3 regions of the Bacillus sp. 3255 genome follow, and region 1 is predicted to be linked to each of the others. Evidence: a T-box and tRNA genes for the amino acid it is inferred to sense, from the RefSeq annotation. Region 1 holds a T-box; the other regions hold tRNA genes.

Region 1 (3,275 bases):
GGCTTCTTCTTTCTGCTAGTCCTGCTGGCTCTGGCGGTCAGCAAACAGCTGCAAATCAGATGGGTGTTCGCTTGGTCGATGGGCTTCTGGACAGCGTTCCTTGTGTACAAATATTACGATCTCGCCTGGAAGCTGCTGCACAAGTCGTTCACCTTCGCGATACTAGGCATTCTGATTCTCGCCTTCACCGTATGGTACGAGAAGAAGCACGCTGAGGCGGCGGCGGAACCCGCTGCGAAGACCGACTATGCGGCGAACCGCCTTGTGATCGCCGTGCTGGTCGTGCTGCAAATTGCCGCGATGTCGCTGCAGATCGGCAAAAGCGAGTGGCTGCTCGCAAGCGGCCAGCAGATCCGCTTGCAGCTGGAGCCGCTCGACCCGCGCTCGCTGATCCAAGGCGATTATGTGCGCTTGCGGTACACGATTTCGGAGCCGCCTATTTTTGGCGACAGGCCGGAGGAGGCCGCCTCCAAACGCATTACGGTCGTGCTGGCTCCGAATGCAGCCACGGGCGTTTATGAGTTCAGCCGCGTTTATAAGAAGGGGGAGCCGCTGGCGGCAGGTGAAGTTCGTTTGAACGGCAAACGGACCGGCTTCGAAACCGTGGAATACGGCATCGAGCACTATTTCATCCCAGAAGGAACCGGCAGCGATTACGAACGGCAGGCGAAGTTCGCCGAAGTGAAGGTTTCCAAGAACGGCGATGCCATTCTGGAGCGGCTGATCTTGCAGCAGACGGTTGTTCAATAGCGCATAGTGTGATAAAATTACCCGATCTTGGCATGTTGTTAGAAAGGGGAAGCATTTCGCATGTGGCTTATGTACTCCGTGCTTGCGGCTCTAAGCTTCGGGCTCCGGGGCATCCTCTATCACTGGACCAGCCAGCAATCGCTGAATCGGAATGTGCTGCTCTGCGGCACATTTTTCATGGGCGCTCTGATCAGCGGTATCAGCGCTTTTCTTCTGCATCAGGATTGGACGGTTTCGGCGCTGATCGGCGTTCAGATGGGGCTGTTTTCCTTCGGAGCTAACGCAAGTATGTTCAAAGGCTTTGCCGTAGGGAAAGCCTCGCTCGTGGCCATCCTCACGGGATTGCCATCCGTCGTCGTCGTCTTCGTCGCCTACCTGATCTGGGACGAACGGCTGAATATGCTGCAGTTTGCAGCCTTCGTCATCATTGTCATCGGCATCCTCGTCGTCCGATATTCCAATGAAATCACGATGAAGAATTTGCAAGGGGCCGGATGGGGAGCGCTGGCGCTGCTGCTCTTCGCCGGTAACGATCTCTCGGGCAAATGGACGACGCTCGTATCCGCTCCGCTGTTTCCGACGCTGTTCTGCATGTTCGCCACAGGCACCGTATGTTTCGGACTATGGTGGTTGAAGGACCAGTCGGCACGGGAACCCGGAAAGGAAGTGGCGATCTCCTCTGCGAAATGGTCGGAGCAGCGCACATTTCTGTTCGGGATGCTCGTGGGGATAACGAATGTGGTCGGCATGATCTTCATCCTGCATGGCTTTGAACATGGCAAGGCGGGCCTTGTATCCGCCGTCGTTGCACTAAACGTGCTAATCGTACTGCTGTACACGCGATTTATATTGAAGGACAGGTTTTCCAGGCTGGAGCAGTCCGGGCTGGCGCTTGCTTTTATCGGAATTGTGATGATGAAGTTGGTTGCTTCTTGACAAACGGCACTTATTGCAGTAATATTCAGTCAATTCATAACTTGATAGTGAACATTGAGGAACAGGACAGTAGTTCTTGTCGGACAGTCGCAGCGAGCCGGGATTGGTGGGAACCGGTACGAATGTCAGGAACGAAGCGGACCTGGGAGATGGTCTCCCGAACTGGTGAGTAGGGGGATCCGGCGCATGCCGTTATCTTAGGAGGGGTTAAATCCGGACATCATCCGCAGATTTAACACTTAGAGTGGTACCGCGGGAATGAAACAGCTCTCGTCTCTTATTAGAGACGGGGGCTTTTTGTATTTATTCGAGAGAGGGAGGGTTTATCCATGATTCAACAGCTTATCCTTGCAGAACTGGAGGGGCATGTCGAAGCGCTGCTCGCTGCCTATGCCGCCGAACGCCCGGCACAATTGAAGATCTTGACCGAGCATCCCGCACATCCCGAGCATGGAGACTACAGCTCCAATATTGCTATGCAATTGGCCAAGATCGTACGCAGATCACCGCTGCAAATCGCCGGGGAGCTGCAAAGCCGCATCGAAGAAGGCGGTTCGGTGCAGGGCTTGTTCCGCAAGGTAGCTGCCGTGGCTCCCGGATTTCTGAATTTCTATATCGATTGGAACGTATGGGCTTCCGGCGCTTATCAGACGGAGGATAAGCAGCGTATGCGTCGCGAGCAAACGAAGGTGCTGGTGGAGCATACCTCGATCAATCCGAACAAAGCGGCGCATGTGGGCCATCTGCGTAATTCCTGTATCGGGGATACGCTCACTCGCATGCTGTCTCATGCGGGCTATCAGGTGGAGGTGCACAACTACATCGACGACCTTGGCAATCAGCTGGCGGATACGGTGGTAGGCATTCTTCATACGCAATCCGAAGGAGCGTTTCTGCGTTTCGGCGATTTCTGTTGGGAAACGTACGCGAAGGTGAATCAGGCTTATAAAGCGCAGCCGGAGCTGGCGGAGCAGCGCGCTGTCGTGCTGCACGCGATTGAGAGCGGTACATCCAATCTGGCTTGGATGGGCGCTCTGGTGGCGGAACGGATCGTCCGCGAGCAGTTGGAGGAAATGAAGCAGTTCGGTATCAACTACGATGTGCTGGTCTGGGAGAGCTCCATCGTTCGCGCCGGATTCTGGGATACGACGTTCGAGCTGTTAAACCGAACGAACATGTTCCACAAAGTGACGGAAGGGAAGCTGGCCGGCTGCTGGGTGCTCAAACAGGCGGAGGACAGCGCGGATGCGTCAACGGATAGCCAAGACTTTCAGGGAGATAAGGTGCTCGTGCGTTCTAACGGCATTCTGACCTATACGGCCAAGGACATCGCTTATCATCTGTGGAAGTTCGGACTGCTCGAGAATGACTTTGTCTATAAAAAATGGGAAGACGGACTTTGGTCCACAGCAGCCGAGGGCCGTAAAAAACCGATCGGGCACGCGGATATGGTCATTAACGTTATCGACTATCGCCAGCAATATCCGCAGGAGATGGTGAAGCTCGCGCTGGAGGTGCTGGGATACGAGAAACAGGCCAGCCAGCTCAAGCATGTGAGTTATGGCGTCGTGTCACTCAGTCCGGGCACG
Region 2 (3,275 bases), on a different contig from region 1:
ATAAACCGGTTACGATCAAAACAACGAACAAAGGCGAAGTATATCCTTCCGTTTATGCCAATCTGATCGGCAGCGAGGCTTCCGTCGACTTCCTGATGAACAATGTGTACACGGATCAGTTGACGGTTCCTCCGCACGAAACGTATATTTACTCGAAGCTCCCTGATTTCTATCCGGGGCAAGGCGTGAATCTGTTCTACGATGTGGAAACGGATGGTGAGCTGCAAATCACCTTCGGTGTAACCGATCAAAGGCTTATGACGTCGACGGTGAAGGAGCTTCCGTACTTGGCGTTCAACGGCCATGTGCGCGGGACGTTCCCGATATCGGAGCTTAAGTGGGATATCGATGCGGCAAGCTTCACGAAGACTTCCGTGCTCACCATAGGTGATAATAAGACGGATCCGTTCGTCAAAGGCTATGATGTGATGCGGAAGCAGAATGTGGAGAACGGCGGAAACTACGGCGTCGTTTATAAGATTCATGCCGATAAGCCGCGCAAAATGGCGGTTATGATGATGGCTAGAGGCGGCGTGTTCAAAGGGCCGTTCAAAATTAACGGCGAGATCATGCCGGTGCCGTGGTCCGGCGTAATTACAGCGTTCGACGGCATGCAAGTGCTGGCGCGCACGACCGGCACGGAAGATGCGCTCGATATCGAGTTCACGCCTCCGGCGGGATCGGCGTTCCCGATCGATTTGATCTTCTACCCGTTGGAAGATAAGAAGTAAAAAGAAGAGCCCAGGAGTGCTCCCGCTGGCGGAATCGCATGATTTCGCCGGGGAGTCTCTGGGGCTCTTGTTTGTTTTGGAGCAGGCAGCTGGCGGCTGGCAGAGGGCTTGCGCAGAGAGGCATTCCGCGGAGAACCTATGGCAGCCCGAGGGGGAGCGTAAGGCTGAAGGCTTGACGGAATCAATTACCGGGAATTTATCATGTTAATTCCTGCGTTATGCCCCAGTTGAAGGGGGGTTACAGGAAATTCTCCCGTTAATTTGCCGTCACGCCGCAGAAATGGGAGAGTTTCTTGGAAATTAACGTGATGATTTCCAGTTAATCAAGCTGGAGACCGCGATGGATTGAAGAATAACGGGAGATATTCCCGTTACGTTATCCATCCGCGAACAGCAAAAAACCAGCCGCAAAGCCGCTCGCAGGAGCGGCTTTGCAGGCTGGTTTCTTCACTTCGTATGGGTTAGACGCGCTCGATGACTTTATCGATAAGTCCGTATTCCATCGCTTCCGCAGCGCTCATGAAATTGTCGCGGTCCGTATCCTTCTCGATGCGCTCGAACGTTTGTCCTGTGCGCTCTGCGAGGATTTTGTTCAGGTTGTCTCTCATCTTTAAAATGCGCTTCGCGCGAATTTCGATGTCGGAGGCCTGGCCTTCAGCGCCGCCAAGCGGCTGGTGAATCATGACTTCACTGTTCGGCAGCGCATAGCGCTTGCCTTTGGCTCCTGCCGTCAGCAGGAAAGCGCCCATGGAAGCGGCCATACCAACACAGATAGTGGACACGTCCGGCTTGATGAACTGCATGGTGTCATAGATCGCCATGCCGGCAGTAATGGAACCGCCAGGGCTGTTGATATATAACGAGATATCTTTATCAGGATCTTGGGCGGCCAAGAAAAGTAACTGAGCAATGATGGAATTCGCCACGACATCGTTAACGCCCGTGCCTAAGAAAATAATGCGGTCCTTCAGCAAGCGTGAGTAAATGTCATATCCTCTTTCACCGCGCGCGTCCTGTTCGACGACCATAGGGATAAAACTCATGAGAATGACCTCCTTGGGTGGGTACATGGTTTAAATGATTAATTCTGGTGCATACTTTTTACAGTATCTACAAGTATGATAACGAAAAAACATCCAAAGGTCAAGAAAGGTCAAACTAACATCAAAAAAAATCAGTCGACCGACTGATTTCTCTTGTGTTTGTGCTTATTCTGCTGTAATACGCGTTATTCACACTAGTACGCGCCCGAAAGGAATCGAACCTTTATCTCAGGCTTCGGAGGCCTACGTCATATCCATTGGACCACGGGCGCACAAGAATTAAAAAAAGCGAAGCAAGGGTTATTATATGTCACCTCCGCGCAAAAAGCAAGACATTCCCTGATTCGCACATTTTTCAGAAAATTATATGAACAATTGTTGAATGTTCTGCCGATATTGGTTATAATAAAAAACGAGCAAGGCCAATTTTTTTTACCCGGGTGGGACACAAAATGTAGACCCGGGACATAAAACGTCCATCACGGAATCAGGAGCGTCAGAGGTCGTCATATGAGAGAAATTCTTGACATTCAGAAAAAGCTCTTGCCGGATCTCATGGACATCATGAAGAAGCGGTACTCCATTCTCCATCATATCTTGGTCTCCGGTGTAGTCGGACGCAGAACGCTAGCTTCTTCGCTCGACATGACGGAGCGGGTGCTCCGCGGTGAAGTCGAATTCCTGAAGGAGCTAGGACTTCTGGAATCAGATGCCTCAGGGATGAAGATTAGCGAGACCGGTCGTCAGCTGCTGGAAGATATGCAGCCGATCGTCAAGATTGCTTTCGGACTGACGGATCTGGAGGAAAGCATCGAGAAGGCGTTCGGCCTCAAGCAAGTCATCGTCGTTCCGGGCGATACGGACACTTCGGTCTTCACGAAGAAGGAGCTTGGACGCGCAGGAGCAGCAGCCTTGCGGAAATACGTGGCCAAGGGCGATATTATAGCCGTTACCGGCGGTTCGACCATGGCGCAGATTGCGAACAATTTGGCGATATCCTCGTCCATGAAGGGCAACTGGTTCGTACCGGCCCGGGGAGGACTTGGCGAAAGCGTGGATATGCAGGCGAACACCATCGCTTCCATTATGGCCAAGAAGACAGGCGGGAAATACAGGCTGCTTCATGTGCCGGATCATCTGGGTGAGGAAGCGTACCAGACGCTAATCCAAGATCCGCAGATTAAGGAAGTTGTTGACGCCGTGCGGAGTTGTCGCATCGTAATACACGGTATCGGAGATGCTATGGTCATGGCTCGAAGGCGTAAGGTGGATGCCGACACGACGCGCAGCTTGCAGGCAGACGGTGCTTTGGCGGAGGCGTTCGGATATTATTTTGACCGCCAAGGAAATGTCGTGCACAAGATGCCTACGGTTGGATTGCGCTTGGAGGATCTGCAGCGGACGGAAGTCGTCATCGGCGTGGCTGGGGGCAAGAGCAAAGGAGAAGCGATCGCTTCTGTACTCCGGCATGGCCAAGAGCATGTGCTGGTCACCGATGAAG
Region 3 (3,275 bases), on a different contig from region 1:
ACTTTCGCTTTGAATTTCAGAGCTTGTCCTTTGCCGAATTGCTCAACGTCAACTTCCGGACGGTCAACCGGCTCGATTTTGACTTCTTCAATCGCTTGTACGTATACTTCTGGCAAAATGATGTCCAGTGCATCTTGGTACAGGCTTTCAACGCCAAATTTAGCTTCAAAGATCGAACGCGGCACTTTACCTTTACGGAATCCTGGAACATTCACTTTCGCGGATACTTTTTTGAATGCTTTATCAAGTGCATCTGCGACGCGCTCAGCGCCAACTTCCACTTCAAGAACGCCTACGTTCTTCTCTATTTTTTCCCAACTTGCTTTCATTTTATGCTTTCCCCTTCCAAAAATGTACGATGACATAGTTTTCACGTTACGCTCATTATAACCATTCTATTATAACATATAACAAATTCATTTCAAGGCGCGCCTACTCACTTTGATGAATCAGGGTCAAACTGCTTCACAAACGCTTGCAGGACAAGGTGTGCGCGCTTCCACGGAAGTGACATTGAATCCACAATTCCGTAGGTATCAAGCAGTTCCTCCCGGTCCACGGATCCGAACAGCTGCTCTTGAAGAACCACGTGCAGCGCGGATGCCCAGATGTCGACGGCCCCTTCCTCCGTCCGCACCAAATCCGTATACAGCGACGTTCCGTAAGCATAGGCCAGAAATTCCTGCCACATCTGTTTTGCAAAATAAACAAAATCGGGTTGGTTTATTTCACTAATGTCCCCTACTCTGCGAATCATATCACGGATTTGCATTGGAAATTCCTCCGGGCACAGCGGAGTCTCCTCAATATCTACAGCAATCCGGGTTCCATTCTTGGGGAATTCCACGATTCCCTGTTCCCCAAGCTGCTTCAGCGCCTGCAACGCCTTGAATTGAATGTGCGGATGCCGCGGTCTCTCGTACAGCCATTCTTTAATGGCTGCGCCAATTTCCGGCCGGTCGATGAAGCTCAACTGCTCCAGAGAGCTCACTTGTTGTTCTAATGTTCCTTCTCGGAGGGACTGGATCAGTTTCTGTGCGTAAGCACCGTCATCGGCTGCTTTCTCATGAATGTACTGGCGCAGCAAATCCTCTTCCGCCTCCAAATCTTCCTCGGACGGCACCTGATCCGGGAACATCGTCTCGGGAAACATCGTTTGCAGCCAAACGAGCAGCGCCCCCCATTGTTCCGCTTTGAGCGGATCGATTCCCGGAAATTGCAGCAGAAAAGTCAACAGCTGGAGAGCGTCGCTATACTGCTCCTTATGTAGAAAGCGGGTCAGTTCATCCTCGTAATACTGTATGGTTTTCGGAAAAAGAATCACATTGTTCATCGATGCTTCAGTTATGTGGATCACCTCAAGATCTTGTTCTCGCTGGTGACAGTTTACTTGATTGTTTCCACGAATGCAAAATAATTTTATAAGAAGGGTTGACTTCCCATAAAACGATGTGATAGTATTACTCTTGCTTCGCCAAACAGCCACGTGCCGGGCGGTAAGAAGTGATCTATGTCCCAGTAGCTCAGCAGGATAGAGCATACGCCTTCTAAGCGTACGGTCGGGGGTTCGAATCCCTCCTGGGACGTTCTGCAAGACGAAGAGACCACGAGAAATCGTGGTCTTTTATTTTTTCTCTTCTATTATAAGTGCGTTATTCTGACTAACTCGGATGTGCTTTTTATGGCTCCCTTTGGGTCGCCTATCTATGAATTCGGGAACTGCTAGAATTCATCAATAGCGCCAGTCGAGAGTTTTTGGAGGTCCTACAAAAGAGAAAATAAAAAGGAGCTTCCCCTCGAGCGGGGAGGCTCCTTTTCGGCATTACACGTGCGGCCGGTTCGGGGGCAAATGGCCTGGCTCCGTAGAGTCCAGGTTAGACTGAATCCGCGACGATTGCTTGGAATGATCGATGGTGCTTTGTATTTTCTGCTTCATGCTTTTCCCTTTACCACCCATATGAATGATTCCTCCTAGAAGTGAATTGATCACTCTACTAGTATGGAGCTACAGCGGAGCTAATATGCTGTATGAAATAACCACTTTATGCCGGGCTAACGGACACCAGCGCCGTTATTGCCGCGATAATGCCCCCTCCTCGCTTCTAACGGACACCAGCGCTCTTATTTGCCTATTTCGGGGGATGTTTCCTTCAAAATGGGGCAAATAGGGGCACTGGTGTCCGTTACAATTACCAGTCGGCGATATTTGGCAAAATAAGCGCCGCTGTGTCCGTTAGGCCGGTAGGGGAGACCAGGGCCTAGGCTCGGTTCGGGCCAGGCTCAGTTCGGGTCTGGGTTCGTTAACACCACACCCGAAAATACCCGAGCATAACAAAAGCCCGCAGAGAAACTTCTCTGCGGGCTCCCGGTGGTGCCATTAGACGTTAGTGCTTGTTGTTAGGCAAGTTACTGCCCGGTCGACCGTCACCTTGAGTCCTGAAATTCTTCGCGGCTTTCCTCTGCTTGTCGTGCAGCTTGCTGATGAAATGGCTATCCATGAGCATTCGCCTCCTGAAGAAAGAATGGCACTACCCTTTTAGCATGTCACGCAAGCTCTAAATTTAAACGCATAGCTAAATTAAGAAGAGCTCCTCTGGATTCGGCATCCACTTTGGCTTTCTCATAAAGCTCCTCGATCTGACTGCGTTGCTCGATAAAAGCAGGCTCCGATTTGATGGCGGTTTGCGTCCAGTTGATGAGAACGTTCTCGGCTTGGGTCAGCTCATTATAGGCACGGTGCAAGCCGACGCGCTCGATCACTTCTTCCAACTCGGCTTGACCGATTTCTTTGCCAGCCTCTTTCAACTCATTAATGCGTTTATCCGCTTGATTACTGATTTGTAAAAAATGCTCTCTGGCTGCCAGATAATCAATCTGCGCTTTGGAATGCTTCTTTTTCATCGTCATCACCTTTGCCTTTAGTAAGTAAGAATTGGATTAATTGTAACAGGCTTCATCTAAAAACACAAAATCCGTCTGAAAAGTCGACCCCCCTCGACGTTCGGACAGACATTATATGCCACCATTCCGCATACCTTTTATCATTATGCTCTCTTCATAAAGAAAGGAAGGAACGTCTATGTGCGGAATAACGGGTTGGATAGATTGGCGGAAAGACTTGACCGGGTACCCGTCCATTCTAGAAAATATGACGGAAACGCTCCATTTGCGCGGACCGGATGCTTCCGGCACCTGGATCTCGCAGCATTGCGCTCTCGGCCATCGGCGGCTTAGTGTCATGGATCCGGAGAACGGCGCTCAGCCCATGGTCCGGA

What was found. The T-box of region 1 lies ahead of J2X61_RS21915 (arginine--tRNA ligase). A T-box ahead of a tRNA ligase gene usually reads a tRNA of that ligase, here a tRNA-Arg.
Region 2: it has a tRNA-Arg gene. The T-box ahead of J2X61_RS21915 (arginine--tRNA ligase) is inferred to sense a tRNA for this amino acid. The anticodon was not compared.
Region 3: it has a tRNA-Arg gene. The T-box ahead of J2X61_RS21915 (arginine--tRNA ligase) is inferred to sense a tRNA for this amino acid. The anticodon was not compared.

What each region holds. Positions count from the first base shown of each region.
Region 1 is NZ_JAVDUS010000015.1:123,470-126,744, forward strand. Features, by position in the region: gene J2X61_RS21905 (GDYXXLXY domain-containing protein) at 1-750, shown strand, start outside; gene J2X61_RS21910 (EamA family transporter) at 811-1,686, shown strand; T-box leader at 1,735-1,967, shown strand; gene J2X61_RS21915 (arginine--tRNA ligase) at 2,016-3,275, shown strand, end outside.
Region 2 is NZ_JAVDUS010000016.1:181,819-185,093, reverse strand. Features, by position in the region: gene J2X61_RS23450 (stalk domain-containing protein) at 1-731, shown strand, start outside; gene clpP (ATP-dependent Clp endopeptidase proteolytic subunit ClpP) at 1,193-1,774, opposite strand; tRNA gene J2X61_RS23440 (tRNA-Arg) at 1,975-2,046, opposite strand; gene J2X61_RS23435 (sugar-binding transcriptional regulator) at 2,285-3,275, shown strand, end outside.
Region 3 is NZ_JAVDUS010000029.1:37,900-41,174, reverse strand. Features, by position in the region: gene tig (trigger factor) at 1-329, opposite strand, end outside; gene J2X61_RS33050 (hypothetical protein) at 437-1,333, opposite strand; tRNA gene J2X61_RS33045 (tRNA-Arg) at 1,513-1,586, shown strand; gene J2X61_RS33040 (hypothetical protein) at 1,823-1,957, opposite strand; gene J2X61_RS33035 (DUF4023 family protein) at 2,385-2,498, opposite strand; gene J2X61_RS33030 (hypothetical protein) at 2,545-2,901, opposite strand; gene asnB (asparagine synthase (glutamine-hydrolyzing)) at 3,080-3,275, shown strand, end outside.